Regions from separate parts of the Microbacterium sp. UMB0228 genome, predicted to be linked through region 1. Evidence: predicted binding sites of a transcription regulator. Region 1 holds the regulator's gene; each other region holds the start of a gene.

Region 1 (6,253 bases):
CTCGCCGAAGCCGGCATCGTCCCGGCGCTCCGGCACTAGTCCCCGCCGAAAGGAAACACCATGACCGCATTCCCCGAGGGCACCATCCTCGGCTACCCCCGCATCGGCCGTCGCCGCGAGCTCAAGAAGGCCGTCGAGGCGTTCTGGGCCGGCCGCATCGACGAGCAGGAGCTGGAGCGGACGGCCGCGGAACTGCGCGCGGCGACCCGCGAGCGTCTGGCCTCGCTCGGTCTCGGTCGCACGGACTCGGCCATCCCGGAGTCCTTCTCCTTCTACGACCAGGTCCTCGACGCCGCCGTCACGGTCGGCGCGATCCCCGCCCGCTTCGACGACCTCCGCGAGGCCGACGGGTCGATCGGACTCTCCGCCCTGTTCACCGTCGCCCGCGGCGAGGGCGAGCGGGCGCCGCTGGAGATGACGAAGTGGTTCGACTCGAACTACCACTACCTCGTGCCGGAGATCGGTCCGGAGACGGTGTTCTCCCTCGCCAGCGACCGCCTGGTGCGCGAGGTCGCCGAGGCCGTCGCCGCCGGCTTCGTCCCGCGTCCCGTGGTCGTCGGACCGGTCACGCTGCTGGCGCTCGCGAAGGCGTCGGACGACGCGCCGGAGGGCTTCGAGCCGCTCTCGCGGCTGGAGGACGTCCTGCCGGTCTACGTCGAGCTGCTCGCCCGTCTGCGCGCCGCGGGCGCCGAATGGGTGCAGCTCGACGAGCCCGCCCTCGTGAGCGAGTCCCTGCCGGCGACCACCGCACAGCTCGCCTCCGCCGCGGAGCGCGCGCTCGGGGTGCTCGGGAACGCCGAAGAGCGTCCCTCGATCCTCGTCGCGGCGCCGTACGCGAGCCTCGGCGAGACCTTCGCGACCGTGGCCGCCGCCCCCGTCGAGGCCATCGCCGTGGATCTCGTGCGCGGCACGGTGCCCGACGCGGTGCCGGGCCTCGAGGGCAAGACCCTCGTCGGCGGTGTGATCGACGGTCACAACATCTGGCGTGGCGACCTCTCCGCGGCGTTCGACTCTCTGGAGGCGCTCCGCGCGCTCGGAGCCCCGGTGGCGGCATCGACCTCGACCTCGTTGCTGCACGTGCCGCACGACGTGGAGGACGAGACGGCGCTGGACGCGCGCCTGGTGTCCTGGCTCGCCTTCGCGGATCAGAAGGTGCAGCAGGTCGTGACCCTCGCCCGCGGCCTGTCCGAAGGGCGCACGGCGATCGGGGCCGAGCTGGACGCCGCGACCGCTGCGCTGCAGGACCGCCTGACCGCACCCGGCGTGCGCGACGGTGCGGTGCGTTCCCGTGCGCTGAGCGACGCCGACTTCGCCCGTGCCCCGTACCAGGAGCGGGAGGAGGCGCAGAACGCCCTCGGCCTGCCGGCGCTGCCCCTGACGACGATCGGCTCCTTCCCGCAGACCGGCGACATCCGTCGCGCCCGGGCCCAGTTCCTCCGCGGCGAGATCCCCGAGGACGACTACGAGGAGTTCCTGCGCCGTGAGGTCGCCGCGGTCGTCTCCCTGCAGGAGGACCTCGGTCTCGACGTCCTCGTGCACGGTGAGCCGGAGCGCAACGACATGGTGCAGTACTTCGCGGAGAACCTCGACGGCTTCGCGGTCACGCAGCACGGCTGGGTGCAGTCGTACGGCTCGCGAGCCACGCGCCCGTCGATCCTCTGGGGAGACGTCTCGCGTCCCGCGCCCATCACGGTCGCCTGGTCGGCGTACGCGCAGTCGCTCACGGCGAAGCACATGAAGGGGATGCTCACGGGCCCCGTCACGATCCTCGCGTGGTCCTTCGTCCGCGACGACCAGCCGCTGGGGGAGACGGCGAACCAGGTGGCGCTGGCGCTCCGCGACGAGATCGCCGACCTGGAGGCCGCGGGCATCCAGGTGATCCAGGTCGACGAGCCGGCGCTCCGGGAGCTGCTCCCGCTGAAGCAGGCCGACCAGCCGGCGTACCTCGACTGGTCCGTCGCCTCATTCCGTCTGGCCACGGGCGGCGCTGCGGCGGCGACCCAGGTGCACACCCACCTCTGTTACTCGGAGTTCGGCGTCGTGATCGACGCGATCCGTGCGCTCGACGCGGACGTCACGTCCATCGAGGCGGCCCGGAGCCGCATGGAGGTCGTCGCGGACATCGCCGAGGTGGGCTTCGACCACGGCATCGGCCCCGGCGTGTACGACATCCACTCGCCGCGCGTGCCCACCGTGGAGGAGGTCGAGTCCCTGCTGCGGCGCGCGGTGGAGGAGATCCCGCTCCGGCAGCTCTGGGTGAACCCGGACTGCGGTCTGAAGACCCGTGGATACGCCGAGACCACGGCGTCGCTGCGGAACATCGTCGAGGCCACGCGGCGCGTGCGCGAGGACGTGGTGGTCACCGCCTGACGCGGTCGTCCCCGGACACACGAAGGCCCTCCCGGTGCGCCCGGGAGGGCCTTCGTCCTCGTCTCACCGACGATGCGGTGACTCAGACGGCGCGCATGACCGCGACGACCTTGCCGAGCACGACCGCCTCGTCGCCCAGGATCGGCTCGAAGGCAGAGTTGCGGGGAAGCAGCCACGTGTGGCCGTCGCGACGACGGAGCACCTTGACGGTGGCCTCGCCGTCGAGCATGGCAGCCACGATCTCGCCGTTCTCCGCCGTGTTCTGCGAGCGCACGACGACCCAGTCGCCGTCGCAGATGGCGGCGTCGATCATCGACTCCCCGGAGACCTTGAGCATGAACAGGTCGCCCTTGCCGACGAGCTGCCGGGGGAGCGGGAAGATCTCCTCGACCTGCTGGTCGGCCGTGATCGGCACGCCCGCGGCGATCCGCCCCACCAGCGGGACCAGGGCGGCGTCGCCCACGGGGGTCGCCACGTCCGCCGGGTTCTCCGCGCCGGTGCCGGGCAGATCGATGAGGACCTCCATGGCGCGCGTCTTGCCCGGGTCGCGACGCAGGTAGCCGCTGAGCTCGAGCTGACCGAGCTGGTGGGTGACGCTGGACAGCGACTTGAGTCCGACGGCGTCGCCGATCTCGCGCATGCTCGGCGGATAGCCGTTCTGCGCGATCGAGGCCTGGATGACCTCGAGGATCGCCATCTGCTTCGGGCTGAGGCTCTTGCGACGGCGGGTGCGCGGCGCCTCGGACTCGAGGGCTGAGGTGTCGCTCATGGTGCTCCTTCACTGCGTGATCCGACGTGCCGCTTCGAATGTCGGTGGCCCGTGGTGGGGTGTCCTTATCGAAACCGTATCCGAGAAAAGCGCCGATCTGGAAGATCTGTTCGAGCGTGTCGGCCGATTCGCGGGGCGTGGTTTCGAAGACAGCTTGACAGACGTTCGAACTCGAAGATATCTTCGGAACGTAGCTTCGCATCCACGGCTCCCGGCCGAGGCGCGGATGCGAAAGCTACGCCAACCTCCCCGGGCTCCGGCACCGGGACAGTAAGGAGCAGACATGAGCAGCATCAGCCTCAGCACCGCGACCGCCCTCCCGGCATCGGCCCGTCCGGCCACCCGGCTGCGGATCACGGCACGCGGCCGTCGCACTCTGCTCGCGCTCGCGTCCGTCCCGCTCGCGGCGGGCATCGCCTTCGCCGCCCTCAGCGGAGGCAGCGCGACCGCCTCCGGCGCGGATGCGCCGGCCGTCTCCGTCGAGACCGTCACGGTCATGCCCGGCGACACCCTCTGGTCGATCGCGAGCAGCATCGCTCCCGAGGCCGACCCGCGGGATGTCATCGGTGAGATCACCCGCATGAATCTGCTGCGCGGCGGGGAGCTCCAGGTCGGCCAGGAGCTCGCACTGCCGGCGCGGTACACCGACTGACGCCGAGTCCTCCCGGCCGAATCGTCACGATGGCCTCGGCTCTCCCTGCTCCTCTTAAGATGGGAAGGGTGACCTTCTCCCTCAACGATCTCCCGCTCCGCGACGATCTGCGCGGACTCACCCCGTACGGAGCGCCGCAGGCCCCGCTGCCGGTGGCGCTGAACGTCAACGAGAACACGCATCCGGTTCCCGACGAGGTCGCGAGCGACATCCTCGATGACATCGCCGTGGCGATCCGAGACGTGAACCGGTACCCGGACCGCGAGTTCACGACACTGCGGGAGGCGTTCGCCGACTACCTGGGTCACGGCCTCACGCCGGAGCAGATCTGGGCGGGCAACGGGTCCAACGAGGTGCTGCAGCACATCTTCCAGGCGTTCGGCGGGCCGGGACGCACGGCCTTCGGATTCGCTCCCACGTACTCCATGTACCCGCTCATCGCGAAGGGGACGGGAGCGTCCTGGATCGCGGGCACCCGTCAGCCCGACTACACGGTCACCCCGGAGGAGGCGGCGCAGCAGGTGCGCGCGGCCGACCCCGACATCGTGATCCTCTGCTCGCCGAACAACCCGACCGGCACCCCGCTGGGGCTCGACGTGGTGGAGGCCGTCTACGAGGCGGCCCGCGGCGTCGTGATCGTCGACGAGGCCTACCAGGAGTTCGCGCCGCGGGATGCGGCGTCGGCCCTCACCCTGCTGGAAGGACGGCCGCGGCTCGCCGTCTCCCGAACGATGAGCAAGGCCTTCGCCTTCGCCGGCGCCCGCGTCGGCTACCTCGCTGCCGACCCGGCGTTGATCGACGCGCTCCGGCTCGTGCGACTGCCGTACCACCTGAGCGCTCTGACGCAGGCCGCCGCGGTCGCCGCCCTCCGCAACGCCGACGTCATGCTCGGCATGGTGCAGGAGATCGTGGAGCAGCGGGACCGCATCACGGCGACGCTCGAAGCCCTCGGGTACACCCCGCACCTCTCGTGGTCCAACTTCGTGCTGTTCGGCGGCGTCGCGGATCCGCAGGCGACGTGGCAGCAGCTGTACGACCGCGGCGTGCTCGTCCGCGACGTCGGCATCCCCGGCCACCTGCGCGTCAGCGCCGGCACGGAGGCGGAGACGACGGCGTTCCTGGACGCCCTGGCCTCGATAGGATCGGCATCATGACCATCCCCGCGCCCACCGCACGCACCGCGAGCCGCGTGCGCAGCACGTCGGAGTCCACCGTCGAGGTCGAGCTGAACCTCGACGGCACCGGTGCGAGCCGCATCGACACCTCGGTGCCGTTCTTCGACCACATGCTCACGGCGTTCGCGAAGCACTCGCTGACGGATCTCACCGTGCGGGCCTCTGGGGACACCCACATCGACGCGCACCACACCGTGGAGGACGTCTCGATCGTGCTCGGCCAGGCGATCCTGGCCGCCCTCGGAGACAAGTCCGGCATCTCCCGGTACGGCGACGCCCTCGTCCCCCTGGACGAGGCGCTCGCGCAGGCGGTCGTCGACATCTCTGGCCGTCCGTACCTCGTGCACGAGGGGGAGCCCGCGGGCTTCGAGCACCACCTGATCGGCGGGCACTTCACAGGGTCCCTCGTGCGGCACGTCTTCGAGGCCATCACCTTCAACGCCGCGCTGACCGTGCACGTGCGGGTGCTGAGCGGGCGCGACCCGCACCACATCGCCGAGGCCGAGTTCAAGGCGTTCGCGCGGGCGTTCCGGCAGGCGAAGGCCCTGGATCCTCTCGTCGACGGCATCCCGTCGACCAAGGGGGCGCTGTGAGCGCCGCGCCGCGGGTCGCCGTCTTCGACTACGAGTCCGGCAACGTCCACTCCGCGGTGAAGGCGCTCGTCGCCGCGGGAGCCGATGCCGTGCTGACCCGCGACCGCGCCGAGGCGCTGGAGGCCGACGGGTTCGTCGTGCCCGGTGTGGGCGCCTTCCAGGCCGTGCGGGATGCGCTGCACGCCCACGGCGGCGACGAGATCATCGGCCGTCGTCTCGCGGGGGGCCGACCGGTGCTCGGCATCTGCGTCGGCATGCAGGTGCTGTTCGAGCACGGCGTCGAGCGGGGGCACGACACCGCGGGCCTCGGCGAGTGGCCGGGTGCTGTGACGGAGCTCGACGCCCCGGTCCTGCCGCACATGGGCTGGAACACGGTCGAGCCGGGGGAGGACACCGTCCTGTTCCGCGGCATCGAGCAGGAGCGCTTCTACTTCGTGCACTCCTATGCCGCGCAGTCCTGGGAGCTCGACGTGATCCCGCCGTTCCCGCAGCCCGTGCTCACGTGGGCGACCTACGGCGGCCCCTTCCTCGCGGCCGTCGAGAACGGCCCGCTCTCGGCGACGCAGTTCCACCCGGAGAAGTCCGGGGACGCCGGCATCCAGCTGCTTCGGAACTGGGTGCAGAGCCTCTGACGCCCCGCTGCGTCGGCGCCCGGCGTCACGCGGTTTGTCCCGCGCCCCGCGGCGGACTACCC
Region 2 (6,253 bases), on a different contig from region 1:
TCCTTGAGCTGCTCGCGCAGTTGCACGCGGAGCTTGGCGTCGAGGTTCGACAGCGGCTCGTCGAGCAGCAGGATGCTGGGGGTGAGCGCGAGCGCCCGGGCGATGGCGACGCGCTGCTGCTGCCCGCCGGACAGCTCGGCCACGTTCTTCTCCAGCTGCGATGCGGCGAGCCCGGTGCGGTCGGCGACCTCGTCCACGCGCCGCCGCTGCTCGGCCTTCGACACCTTCTGCACCGAGAGGCCGAACGCGATGTTCTCCCGCACGTTCATGCTCGGGAACAGGGCGTAGTTCTGGAACACCATGCCCACGCCGCGCTTCTCGCTCGGCACGCGGGTCACGTCGCGGCCGGCGATGTGGATGCGGCCTCCAGTGGGCTCGATGAACCCCGCGAGCGTGCGCAGGGCGGTGGTCTTGCCGCATCCGGACGGACCCAGGAGGGTGAAGAACTCACCCTCCTGGATCTCCAGATCGAGGTGCGAGACCGCACGGTGGTCGCCGAACACGACCTCGACGTCGTCGAAACGGATCATCGTCTTCTCTCTCTGCCGGTGCGGGACTGCGCGGGTCAGCCGATGTACTCGAGCGTGACCTTCTCGACCCAGGCGCCGAGGTTCTCGCTCACGAAGCCGAAGTCGATGTCCTGACGGTCGAGCGTGCCCATGAGCTCGACGACCTCGGGGTTGGCCTTCTCGACCGCGCCCTCGTTCACCGGCATGGCGTTGAACTCCGCAGCGAACTCGCCCTGCACCTCGGCGCTGCCGAACCAGTCGATGAACTCCTGCGCCTTCTCCTCGTTGTCCGTGCCGTTGATCTGCGCGATCTGCTCGGTCACGTAGGGGACGCCGTACTCGGGCACGATCATGCCGGTGCTGGTGCCGTACTCCTCGTCGCGGGCGGAGATGCCGCTCGACGGCAGCACGCCGTAGTCCACCTCGTCGCGGGTGATGCGGGCGTAGAGGTCGGTGCCCTCCACGGCGGGGGAGCCGTTGGCGTAGTACGACTTCACCAGGTCCCAGCCCTCGTCGCTCACGCCGAGGTCGCCGTCCTCGTCGAGGTGACGGGTGAGCATGCTGGCGAGCACGAGCTGCGGGGTCGCCTGGCCGAGCGCGGGGTTGACCTCGTAGCGGCCGGCGTACTCCTCGTCGGTGTACAGGTCGTCGGGGTCGGTGGGCGCGTCGCTGATGCGGTTCTCGTCGTAGACCGTGACGATCGCCTGCTCCACGAGCGGCCAGAACGCGCCGTCCTTCGGGTCACCGGCGTCCGCGGGCACCTCGCCGCTCCAGGCCGGCTCGTAGGCCGTGATGGCCTCTTCGGTCTTGAGCTGCTCGAAGAACATGTTGTTCAGGCCGAAGACCACGTCGCCGACGGGGTTGTTCTTCTCCGCGATGATGCGGTTCGTCAGGTCGGCGCCGCCGAGGCCCACGATCTCGATGTCGATGCCCGCGTCCGCCGCCTTCTCGGTGATCCACTCACCACGGCCGTCGCTGTTCGAGTTCGTGTAGACGATGAGGGTGTCGCCGGAGCCGCTGTCGCTGCCGCCGCCGTCCGCGTCTGCGTCGCCGCCCGCCGTGCATCCGGTGAGCGCGATCGCCGCCGCGGCCGTCAATCCGATGAGCGCCCAGCGCCTCTGCTGCCTGTCGGCCATGTTCGTCCCTTTCTCGCCTTCGAGGTGTGTCGATGCGACACTACCGGTTCTTGTGGTGAAGGCACAAAGATTGTCTGGTTTCGTGAGCGCGGTCGCGCGTCCGCACTCAAGGTAAGCATGCGGCATGAACGCGAGGATGCGATGAGGTGAACGGGTGGGATCGCGCCGGACCTGGGGCGAGGCGCCCTGTTGCCCGGGGTGGAATGCCGGGATTCATTCGAACAAAGCTTCGAAAGTCGGGCGCTTCGGAGATAAAATGAAGCATGTCGAAAATGTCCGGGTTGCGCGAGGCGATGGATCGCCTCGACGAGGCGTGGGGCGCCGCGGGGGATGCGCCGGAGCTCTCCCGCGCGCAGCTCGTCGACGTCGCCGACGCGATCGGACTCCTGCGGCGCCGACTCGATGCACTGCACATCGACGTGGCGGCTGGCATCGCCCGGGAGTCGCGCGCCGAGCTCGGGGCCGACAGCCTGGCGAAGCAACGCGGGTACCGCACGGTGGCGAAGCTCATCGCCGCCGTGACGGGCATCTCGACGGGGGAGGCGCAGCGCCTGGTGAAGGTGGGAGAGGCGACGTCACCGCGGAGCGATCTGCTCGGTGCGCCGCTGCCCGCGCGGTACCCGCTCCTCCGGGAAGCGCTCGCGTCGGGTGCCCTCGGAGCGCCGGCGGCTGGTCTCCTCGTCGCCCTGCTGGATCGCTGTCGCGTGGCCGCCGGGGTGGAGCGCATCGCCGAGGCGGAGCGTGTGCTGACAGGCGCAGCCGAAGGGCTCGAGCTCGATGCCGTGCGCAAGCTCGTCCTCCGCGCCGAAGCGTGGCTCGACCCCGACGGCGTCGCGCCGCGGGCGGAGGAGCAGCGCGCTCGGCGTGGACTGCGCATCTTCGAACGTGACGGCATGGTGCACCTGCACGCGCAGCTCGATGCCGAGACCGCGGCGCCGGTCGTCACCGCGATCCGGGGACATGTGTCCGCCGTGTTCGCCGCCCGCCTCGACACTCCCGATGGCGCGGCGGCTGACGCAGACCGGCGCTCCGTCGCGATGATCCAGGCCGACGCGCTGTCCCTCTTCTGCGCGCACGTGCTCGGGTGTGAGGGAGATCGGCTCCCGCTCGCCGGCGCGACGGTGATCGTCCGGGTATCGCTGGACGACCTGCAGGCAGGAACCGGGTCGGCGACGATCGACGGGCTCGACCAGGTGATCGACATCGGTGCCGTGCGGCGGATGGCGGCCAGTGGGGGCGTCATCCCCTGCGTCCTCGGCGGGGCGAGCGAGGTCCTGGACTGGGGTCGCGAGAAGCGCCTCTTCACCCGAGCCCAACGCCTGGCCCTCGCCGAGCGGGACGGCGGGTGCGCGATGTGCGGGCTTCCGCCGGGGATGACGAAGGCTCATCACCTCCGCTGGTGGCAGCGGGACGGAGGTCCGACCGATCTCTCGAACGGGATCCTGCTCTGCGAGACCTGTCACCACCGCATCCATGACAACGGCTGGGAGATCGTTATCGAGGGTTCCGGCGTGGCCGGTCGGCCCTGGTTCCTCCCGCCGGCGTGGGTCGACCCGCGGCAGATACCGCGGCTGGGCGGACGGGCGCGCTTCGATGTCGCGGCCTGACGGGGTGTGGTCAGCCTTCGTCCGGTACCCAGCGCAGGAGGTCACCGGGCTGGCAGTCCAGCGCCGCGCACAGGGCGTCGAGCGTCGTGAAGCGCACGGCCTTCGCGCGCCCGTTCTTGAGCACTGCGAGGTTGGTCGGGGTGATGCCGATGCGTTCGGCCAGCTCGCCGACGCCGATCTTGCGGCGGGCCATCATCACATCGATGTCGACGACGACAGCCATCAGATCACCTCATCATCGAGTTCGGTCTGCAATGCTCGTGCCTCGGCGTCGCGCTCGATCGCCTGGCGGAGCAGGGTCTTCATCACCACGACGAGCAGCGCCGCCCCCGCGATGACCACGCCCGCGCCGCCGACCAGAGCGACCACCCCGGGAGCGACGGTGCCGGCGGCGAAGACCGCAGCCAGAGCCCAGGTGAGCACGGCAGCCGCGAGGATCGCCCCGATGATGACATTGATGGGTCCGAACGAGGATGCCCTGAAGATCGCTCCGCGCCGGACGCTCGTGAGGAGGAGCCAGACGCACACGCCCACCACCTGCAGTGTGACGATGCCGGCCCCGAGCAGCACCACGACGGTGATCCGTCCCCAGAGCTGCTCGTCAGCGAGGTCGAGCCACAGCAGAGGCAGGATCAGCGCTTGCACCGCCACCGACCCGGCGAGGGCGACAGTGAGAAGGATACGCAGTGCTGTGATCGTCGCCTTCGTCATGGGGACACCTCCGAGAGCTATCGAAGAACAACGAGAACCTATCGTTAATCGTTCGATATGGCAATCGACGGCATCAGCGGCGGAGGCGGGAGCGCACGCGTCGCGCGGTGCGTGCCAGGGCGTCACGCCAGGCGCCTCCGGGCCATTGCCGGTGCAGGCGCAGGCTGCCGTCGTCGTTCCGCACGAGTTCGACCCGCCGGCCCGCGAGAAGGGGCGAGCGGCCGAGGTGTGCGACCACGTCCGGGGCGGCCGTCAGCGGCGCCGTGAACACCCAGCCGGCCAGGCGGACCGCGACCGACAGATCGGCGTCGCGCCCACCGTCCTCGCGGAACACCTTCATGGGGTCCACGGCGATGGGCACCGCGTCGAGGCGCTTCGGGCGGCGCCCGCCGACCTTGCGCTCCGAACCCGCGGTGGACTCCGCGGGCTGCCCCGGCGCCGGCGTGTCCTGCGCGATGATGTCGACGCGGTCGGCGCGGCGTTCCTTGCGGGCGTTCAGCAGTCCTGGCGGGAGGTCCTCGGTCGCCGACAGCGGCAGGGACAGCAGATGATCCGCCGAGCCGACCGTCTCGAACACGAACGCCTCTTCGCCGTTCCGACGCACGCGGACGCGCACGGTCAGCTGGAGCCCTCCCCGCGACCAGCGCGCCGCGGTCACGGCGGCGGTACAGGTCGTCTCGGCCTCGAACGCGGCGAAGGCGAGCAGATCGTCGCGGCGATCGGCGCGCAGCAGAGCGGCCCGGATGCGCTGCGGGAACGACAGCCCCGCGTCCACGCCGGGTCCGAAGCGACGCTGCGCGAGCGGCACCACCACATCCAGCAGACGGTCGCGGTACTCCGCCGGATACTTCACCATCCGGCGCCCGGCGATCCTGTTGAGGATCTTGCCGCGGAACCAGTGCCGCAGCAGCCGATCCCGCACCTTCCCCGGTTCGGTGTTCGCCTCGACCACGTCGAGCACGGTCTCCAGATGCGGGAAGTACGACTCCGGCTCGATGCGGGCCGAGCTCGCGCTCCCCGGCTCCTTCACCCACGCGTAGCAGGGCTCGCTCGCGAGCACCGAGATCGTGTCGGCGGCGAAGTACGCCTGCATCACGAAGAGATGGTCTTCGAGCCGCACCTTCCCGTCGGGGAAGCGGATGCCGTTCTCCCGCAGGAAGGCGGTCCGGAACATCTTGTGCGGCGTCAGCATCTCCAGGATCGGGTCTTCCCCGAGCACCGCGTGCGGGATGTCGCGCTGGAAGATCTTGGCGGGCAGCTTGCGTCCGATGCCCACCTCCTTGCCGACCACGACATCGGAGCCGTTCTCGTCCGCGTAGTCGCACAGCCGCTCCAGCGCTCGCGGGTAGAGGCGGTCGTCCTGATCGACGAACTGCACGTACGTCCCCCTGGCCTCTTCGACACCCCGGTTGCGCGGAGTGCCCGGCCACCCGGAGTGCGGCAGCGACAGCACGCGCACGTGCGGACGGCCCTTCGCGATGCTCTCGAGCCGCGCGGCCGTCTCCTCTCCGGAGCCGTCGTCGCAGAGCAGGACCTCGAAGGACCCCGCCGGCAGCGTCTGCGCGTCGAGCGAGGCGATGAGGTCGTCGAACGACGCCTTCGGCCGGAAAACCGGCACCACGACGCTCACCCGCACGCGGCCCTCGGCCGCGCCGTCCCCGGTCGTACTGCTCATGGACGTCATCCCCCTGTGATCGTGACCGGCCCGAATCTCCCCCGCCGGAGGTTCCAGCCAACCATCCCTTCCTGTGGAGCGCGCCAGGCTCGCGCCGGAAGGCGACGACCGGGCGGGTGCGCCGGCGTTCCCACCCCGCATTCAGCGTTAACGATATATCGTTGACTATCGTTCACGACTGGGAGGTCATCATGAACAACGCATTCCCCTCCACCCCGTTCGGCGGCAACGGCAACGGCAGCAACGGCGGCGACTTCGTCGGCGGCCTCGGCAACCTCTTCGGCGGTGCGCAGGGCCCGGCCGGCGCGCTGTTCGAGGCGATGGACCAGCTCCGCAAGTCGTTCGAGTCGCGTCCCTCCGGCGGGTCCCGCATGGCCCGCGGCGACGTGCGCGCCGCCGTGCTCTCGCTCCTCACCGAGCGACCGATGCACGGCTACCAGATCATCAACGAGATCGCCGAGCGCAGCGGCGGCACCTGGAAGCCGAGCGCCGGCTCCGTCTACCCGACGCTCCAGCTCCTCGCCGACGAGGGGCTGATCGAGGCCGAGGAGCAGAACGGTCGCAAGACCTACGCCCTCACCGAGGCCGGCCGGGCCGTCGCCGCGGAGAGCACCG
Region 3 (6,253 bases), on a different contig from region 1:
GGCCTCGGCTCCGGCCTCAGCGCGGATGTAGCCGGCGCTCTCCAGGGACCCGGACAGACGCTCGGAGTCGTGGACGTTCATCTGGCAGCCGAAGGTGCGCACTTCGTAGGATCGCTGGCGCCCGTCGTCGTCGACGGCCGCCGACGATGCGCTGATGATCGTCGGTTCACTGCGGGGGATAGTCATGATGCTCCCATTGTACGAGCGTCACCGAGAGCCGATCGTGTTCGAACCGTCAGTCGGAATCCACGAACCGGACGCCGGAGACGCCCCCGCCGAACGAGGCTTCCCGCAGCGCCGTCTTCGCCGCGTTCATGGCGACCGATCCCCCGTACCCGCGGCGCGACAGCTGCCCGACCAACCGGCGGAGCGCCGCGTCGGGGTCGAGGCGTCCCATCGAACGCGCTTTGGTCCGGGCGAACTCCAGTGCCCGCTCCGCATCGTCGTCCGGCAGCTCATCGAGCGCGGCGTCGATGACCTCACGAGGAATGCCCCGCTGCGCGAGCGCTCGAGACAGCGCGACCCGCCCCTGGCCCTTGCGTTCGACGCCGGACGTGACGAGGAGTTCCGCGAGCATGGCGTCGTCGAGGTATCCGCGACGCACGAAGTCGTCGATCACGTCTTCGACGGCGTCCGTCGCAAGCCCGTGCCCTTTCAACACCAGCCAGGCCTCGGAGACGGACAGCGACCGCGTGCGGAGCTTCCGCACCAACGACTCCTCCGCCGTCGTTCGAATCTCCGCCGCCGAGGGGCCGCTCTCTGCGTCCGCCCCCTCTTCCGCCGAGCGGGACACGCCGCCGACGGCGCGCAACGTGGTGGTCTTCCCGCCCCGGGAAGCGGCTCGCGCCGAGGCACCCCGGGCCGGGTGCCGCGCGCTGGGAGAACCGTCGTCGACCGACGGGGCCCCTGCCGACGCGGGCTCGTGCCACGTCGACCGCCAGAGTCCCGCCGCGTCTGCGGGCGGCCCCGACCGCGCAGGCGGTGCGGACGACGACTCGTCTGCACCGCCACCGGCCGGATGCTCCGCACGCGTGGGTCCGCCGAAGAGAGGGATGATGGGGGCGATCCGCTCGGAATCGCCCCCACGCTGGTCACTCATCAGGCCGGGCGACGCTCGGCCAGCTCATCAGCACCCGGAGCCGCGGCCGGGCCGCCGATACCGAGCTTCTGCTTGATCTGACTCTCGATCGCCAGGGCGATGTCGGCGTTGTTGAGCAGGAACGTGCGCGCGTTCTCCTTGCCCTGGCCCAGCTGATCGCCGTCGTAGGTATACCACGATCCCGACTTCTTGACGATGCCGTGCTCGACGCCGAAGTCGATCAGGCTGCCCTCGCGGGAGATGCCGACGCCGTAGAGGATGTCGAACTCCGCCTGCTTGAAGGGCGGGGCCATCTTGTTCTTGACGATCTTGACGCGGGTGCGGTTACCCACGGCGTCCGTGCCGTCCTTGAGCGTCTCGATGCGGCGGATGTCCATACGCACGGAGGCGTAGAACTTCAGCGCCTTACCACCGGCAGTGGTCTCCGGGGAGCCGAAGAACACGCCGATCTTCTCGCGCAGCTGGTTGATAAAGATCATCGTCGTGTTCGTCTGGTTCAGACCACCGGTGAGCTTCCGCAGCGCCTGCGACATGAGGCGGGCCTGGAGACCCACGTGGGAGTCTCCCATCTCGCCCTCGATCTCCGCACGCGGCACCAGGGCCGCCACCGAGTCGACGACGATGAGGTCGATGGCACCGGAGCGCACGAGCATGTCGGCGATCTCGAGAGCCTGCTCACCCGTGTCGGGCTGCGAGACGAGAAGGGCGTCGATGTCGACGCCGAGCTTTGCGGCGTAGTCGGGGTCGAGCGCGTGCTCCGCGTCGATGAATGCCGCGATACCGCCGGCCCGCTGGGCGTTGGCGATGGCGTGCAGCGTCAGCGTCGTCTTACCCGAGGACTCCGGGCCGTAGATCTCGACGATGCGGCCACGCGGCAGACCTCCCACGCCGAGGGCGACGTCGAGGGCGATGGAGCCGGTGGGGATGACGGCCACAGGGGCACGCTCATCGCTGCCCAGCCGCATGACCGAGCCCTTTCCGAACTGGCGGTCGATCTGGGCGAGGGCGGTCTCGAGGGACTTCTCGCGGTCGGCGGGTGATGGCATGGTGTGCTCCTTCTGCGCGTGTGCTGCCGCCTGTAGGCTGTCGCGGCTCTTCCGGCGGAAGGAACTCTCCGACAAGGCGTATGGCTTTTCAGCCTGGACCTCACGGTACGACGGGCCTCCGACATTGCGTCGAGGAGCCGCGGATCGTGGGGACCAGAACCGTCTGACCACTTGTGCAGAAGACTACGCCTGGTTCGAACAGATTTTCGACAACACGCCGGTTCGGCGTGTCGGACTTCCGCACACCCGGGAAGCCGCCGTCACCGGCCGCGCGGCTCCAGACGCCCCACGCCGTGGCGACGGGATTCGGGGACATCCATGTCGGCGCAGAGCGCGAGCCAGATGTCGCGCGGAGGTACCCCGGCTTCGAGAGCCTCGAGCGCCGTGCGTCCCCCCATGCCGGAGAGCACGAGGTCATTCACCAGCGAAGAGGCTCGGGCGTGGAACTCGGCGTCGACGGCGCGCAGGAACTCACTGCGTCGCATAAGGGTGATCTCCGAGTGTCAGCGGAGCGAGAGCTCGGGCTCCACGGACGCGACCAGGTCGTCCGGAACGACGTCCGGGAAGACCTGGATGCCTTCGAGCACCGAGATGCGGTCCCCGACCTCGCGCATGATGGTGGAGATGGGGACGTCGAGCGCCTCTGCCACCGAGGCGAGGATCTCGCTCGAGGCCTCCTTCTGTCCGCGCTCGACCTCACTGAGGTAACCGAGAGCGACGGATGCCTTGCTCGCGACCTGCCGGAGCGTCCGCCCCTTCTGCAGACGGAAGTCCCTCAGCACGTCGCCGATCTCCTGTCGTACAAGAATCATCGGAACCTCCTCCGCAGTTCGTGAATCGAGGTCTCCCTCGAAGAGACGGCCAGTCTAGTCCTCCTGGCTTGCACAGAATCTACCCTTGCACTCTGTGGTTTGAATGTGAGCACATCCGTATCAACATGACGCGGGGGGCCGCTATTCCCGCAGCGCAGCTGCCAGCACATCGAGGACCGCCGCGACCGTCTGCGCTCGCACCGCGTCGCGATCCCCCTCGAAGCGGAACGGCCGGGTCAGACTCACCGTCGGGGTGACCACGCCGATGTGGACGGTCCCCACGGGCTGCCCATCCGGGGACTCCGGGCCCGCGATCCCCGTGGTGGACACCCCGACATCGGCGGGGAGACCGTCCACCGCGACGGCCTCGCGCACTCCGGCAGCCATGTGCCGCGCGACCTCCGGGTGCACCGGCCCGTACCGTTCCAGCAGGTCCGTGTCGACGCCGAGCAGCGTGTGCTTGACGCGGGTGGCGTAGGCGACGACGCCGCCGAGGAGCACCGCGGAGGCGCCGGGAACCGCGACGAGCGCCGCGCACACCGCACCGCCGGTGAGCGACTCCGCGACACCGAGGGTCCAGCCTCGCTCCCGCAGAGCGTCCAGAGCCTCGGCCGGCGTCGTGCCGCTCATCGGCTCTGACGCGCGCCGCGCACCTGCGCGACGATGTAGTCGATCCCGCTGACGACGGTGAGCACGAGCACGATGACCATGAGGACGGTCGTCACGACAGTCCACGGGCCGAGTCCGATGAACACGTGCAGCGGCAGGAGAGCCCAGCCGAGGGCGACGCCCTGGAAGGCCGTCTTGATCTTGCCCATCCAGGCGGCCGCGACCACATGCTCGCTTGCGACGACCAGCCGATGGATGGTGATCCCCCACTCGCGGACGAGGATGATCACCACGATCCACCAGGAGACCTCGCCCAGGATCGCCAACCCGACGAATCCGGCGCCGGTGAGGAGCTTGTCCGCGATCGGATCCCACAGCTTGCCGAAGTCGCTGACGATGTCGTAGCGACGTGCGAGGTAGCCGTCGACCCAGTCGGTCGAGATGGCGACGATGAAGAGGACGGCGGCGATCCAGCGCACGGTGAGATCGGCGAGGCCGTACGTCCCGCCGACGAGCAGGAGGACGAAGAACACCACGGCGAGCGGGATGCGCGCCACCGTGATGGCGTTGGGGAGCTGCCGAGGGATCGCCATCAGTCGCGTCCCGTCAGGCCCCAGGCGTCTTCGTCGCCCTCCGCTTCGACGACCGGCAGGCCGTCGTACTGCGCCTCCAACGGGTCCCGCTCGGCCGGCGGCACCGCTGCGGCGGCGGGCGCAGCCGGAGCCGCCGGAGCCGACGGAACGTCTTCGCCGCGGAGCTTCGCCATGACCTGCGGCAACTGCTCGGGGGTCGCGAGCACATCGCGCGCCTTCGAGCCCTCCGAGGGGCCGACGACCTCGCGCGACTCGAGGAGATCCATGAGGCGTCCGGCCTTGGCGAAGCCGACCCGCAGCTTGCGCTGCAGCATCGACGTCGATCCGAACTGCGAGGAGACGATGAGCTCGGCCGCCGCGAGCAGGAGCTCGAGGTCGTCGCCGATGTCCTCGTCGACCTCCTTCTTCTTCGCCGGCTCCATCGCCTCCTGGACGTCGGCACGGTACTCGGGACGCGCCTGACGCGTGACGTGCTTGACGACCGCGTCGATCTCCTTCTCGTCGACCCACGCACCCTGCAGCCGGAACGGCTTCGACGAGCCCATGGGCGAGAAGAGCGCATCACCCTGGCCGATGAGCTTGTCGGCGCCGGGGCTGTCGAGGATCACGCGGCTGTCGGTGACGCTCGTGACCGCGAACGCGAGACGGGACGGCACGTTCGCCTTGATGAGGCCGGTGACGACGTCGACGCTCGGGCGCTGCGTGGCGAGCACCAGGTGGATGCCGGAGGCGCGGGCGAGCTGCGTGATGCGGACGATCGAGTCCTCGACGTCGCGCGGGGCGACCATCATGAGGTCCGCGAGCTCGTCGACCACGACGAGGAGGTACGGGTACGGCTTGAGCACCCGTTCGCTGCCCGGGGGCACCTCCACCTCGCCCGCGCGCACGGCGCGGTTGAAGTCGTCGATGTGGCGGAAGCCGAACGACGCGAGGTCGTCGTACCGCATGTCCATCTCCTTCACGACCCACTGCAGCGCCTCGGCGGCCTTCTTCGGGTTCGTGATGATGGGGGTGATCAGGTGCGGGACACCGGCGTAGCTCGTCAGCTCCACACGCTTCGGGTCGATGAGGACCATGCGCACGTCGGACGGGCGCGCCCGCATGAGCAGGCTCGTGATCATCGAGTTCACGAAGCTGGACTTACCGGAGCCAGTGGAACCGGCGACCAGGAGGTGCGGCATCTTCGCGAGGTTGGCGACGACGAAGTTGCCACCCACGTCCTTGCCGACACCGATCGTGAGCGGGTGCGTGCTCTTCTGCGCAGCCGCCGACCGCAGCACGTCGCCGAGGGCGACCGTCTCGCGGTCGGTGTTCGGGATCTCGATGCCGATCGCGCTCTTGCCGGGGATCGGCGAGAGGATGCGAACGTCGTTGGAGGCGACCGCGTAGGCGAAGTTGTTGCTGAGCTGCAGGATCTTCTCGACCTTGACGCCGTGGCCGACCTCGACCTCATACTGCGTGACCGTCGGACCACGGGAGAAGCCGGTGACCTTGGCGTCGACCTTGAACTGGTCGAGGACGCTGGTGATCTGCTCGACGATGCGGTCGTTCGCCTCCGAGCGAGCCACCGAGGGCGGTCCCTCGGACAGCACGCCCGGCGACGGGAGGATGTAGGGGGCCACAGGGGCCTGCGGGCCGCGGTCGCCGGGGCCCTCCGTGCCGAAGCCGTCCAGTCCGGGCAGCTCCGGCATCTCGCCGGTGTCCGACTCGTCGTCCAGCAGCGCGGTCGTCTGCTGCTCCGCGAGCGCGTCGGTCACGGAGCGCACGTCGCTGAGCACCTCGGTCGCCGCGTCGTACGGGTTCGCCACCGTCACGGCCTGGTCGTATGCGGGGGTGGCCTCCGTGGTGGACAGGAGCGCGGTGATGTCGTCGGACGCGAGCGTGCCCTCGTCGGGGTCTTCCTCGCGACCGGTCTTGTTGCGTCGCCACCAGGGCAGCACGTCCGGGTCGTCGACCTTGTCGGCCTCGTCGACCGCGGCCGCGGTGTCCTTCGCCGGCTTCTCCGGGCGCTCCGCGTCGAACATCCACGCGTAGAGGTCTCCCAGCCGGGCACCGATGCGGTTCGGCGGGGTCTTCGTGAGGATGAGGATGCTC

Evidence for each region. Region 1 encodes LexA, which represses DNA repair genes until DNA is damaged. Its sites were predicted from a motif close to TCGAACANNTGTTCGA; they were not measured.
Region 2: a site for LexA is predicted at 1,863-1,878, ahead of CJ226_RS05730 (HNH endonuclease signature motif containing protein). Genes of this name have one in related genera too.
Region 3: a site for LexA is predicted at 2,340-2,355, ahead of recA (recombinase RecA). Genes of this name have one in related genera too.

What each region holds. Positions count from the first base shown of each region.
Region 1 covers NZ_PNFU01000003.1:591,803-598,055, forward strand. Annotated here, with positions in the region: gene CJ226_RS10320 (methylenetetrahydrofolate reductase) at 1-39, shown strand, start outside; gene metE (5-methyltetrahydropteroyltriglutamate--homocysteine S-methyltransferase) at 61-2,370, shown strand; gene lexA (transcriptional repressor LexA) at 2,453-3,139, opposite strand; gene CJ226_RS10335 (LysM peptidoglycan-binding domain-containing protein) at 3,423-3,791, shown strand; gene CJ226_RS10340 (histidinol-phosphate transaminase) at 3,851-4,945, shown strand; gene hisB (imidazoleglycerol-phosphate dehydratase HisB) at 4,942-5,559, shown strand; gene hisH (imidazole glycerol phosphate synthase subunit HisH) at 5,556-6,191, shown strand.
Region 2 covers NZ_PNFU01000002.1:329,599-335,851, forward strand. Annotated here, with positions in the region: gene CJ226_RS05720 (ABC transporter ATP-binding protein) at 1-530, opposite strand, end outside; gene CJ226_RS05725 (extracellular solute-binding protein) at 566-1,645, opposite strand; gene CJ226_RS05730 (HNH endonuclease signature motif containing protein) at 1,918-3,252, shown strand; gene CJ226_RS05735 (helix-turn-helix transcriptional regulator) at 3,263-3,475, opposite strand; gene CJ226_RS05740 (DUF2975 domain-containing protein) at 3,475-3,963, opposite strand; gene CJ226_RS05745 (glycosyltransferase family A protein) at 4,037-5,638, opposite strand; gene CJ226_RS05750 (PadR family transcriptional regulator) at 5,830-6,253, shown strand, end outside.
Region 3 covers NZ_PNFU01000009.1:79,976-86,228, forward strand. Annotated here, with positions in the region: gene miaB (tRNA (N6-isopentenyl adenosine(37)-C2)-methylthiotransferase MiaB) at 1-186, opposite strand, end outside; gene CJ226_RS18525 (regulatory protein RecX) at 236-709, opposite strand; gene recA (recombinase RecA) at 1,099-2,145, opposite strand; gene CJ226_RS16645 (DUF3046 domain-containing protein) at 2,406-2,630, opposite strand; gene CJ226_RS16650 (helix-turn-helix domain-containing protein) at 2,649-2,957, opposite strand; gene CJ226_RS16655 (CinA family protein) at 3,099-3,587, opposite strand; gene pgsA (CDP-diacylglycerol--glycerol-3-phosphate 3-phosphatidyltransferase) at 3,584-4,159, opposite strand; gene CJ226_RS16665 (DNA translocase FtsK) at 4,159-6,253, opposite strand, start outside.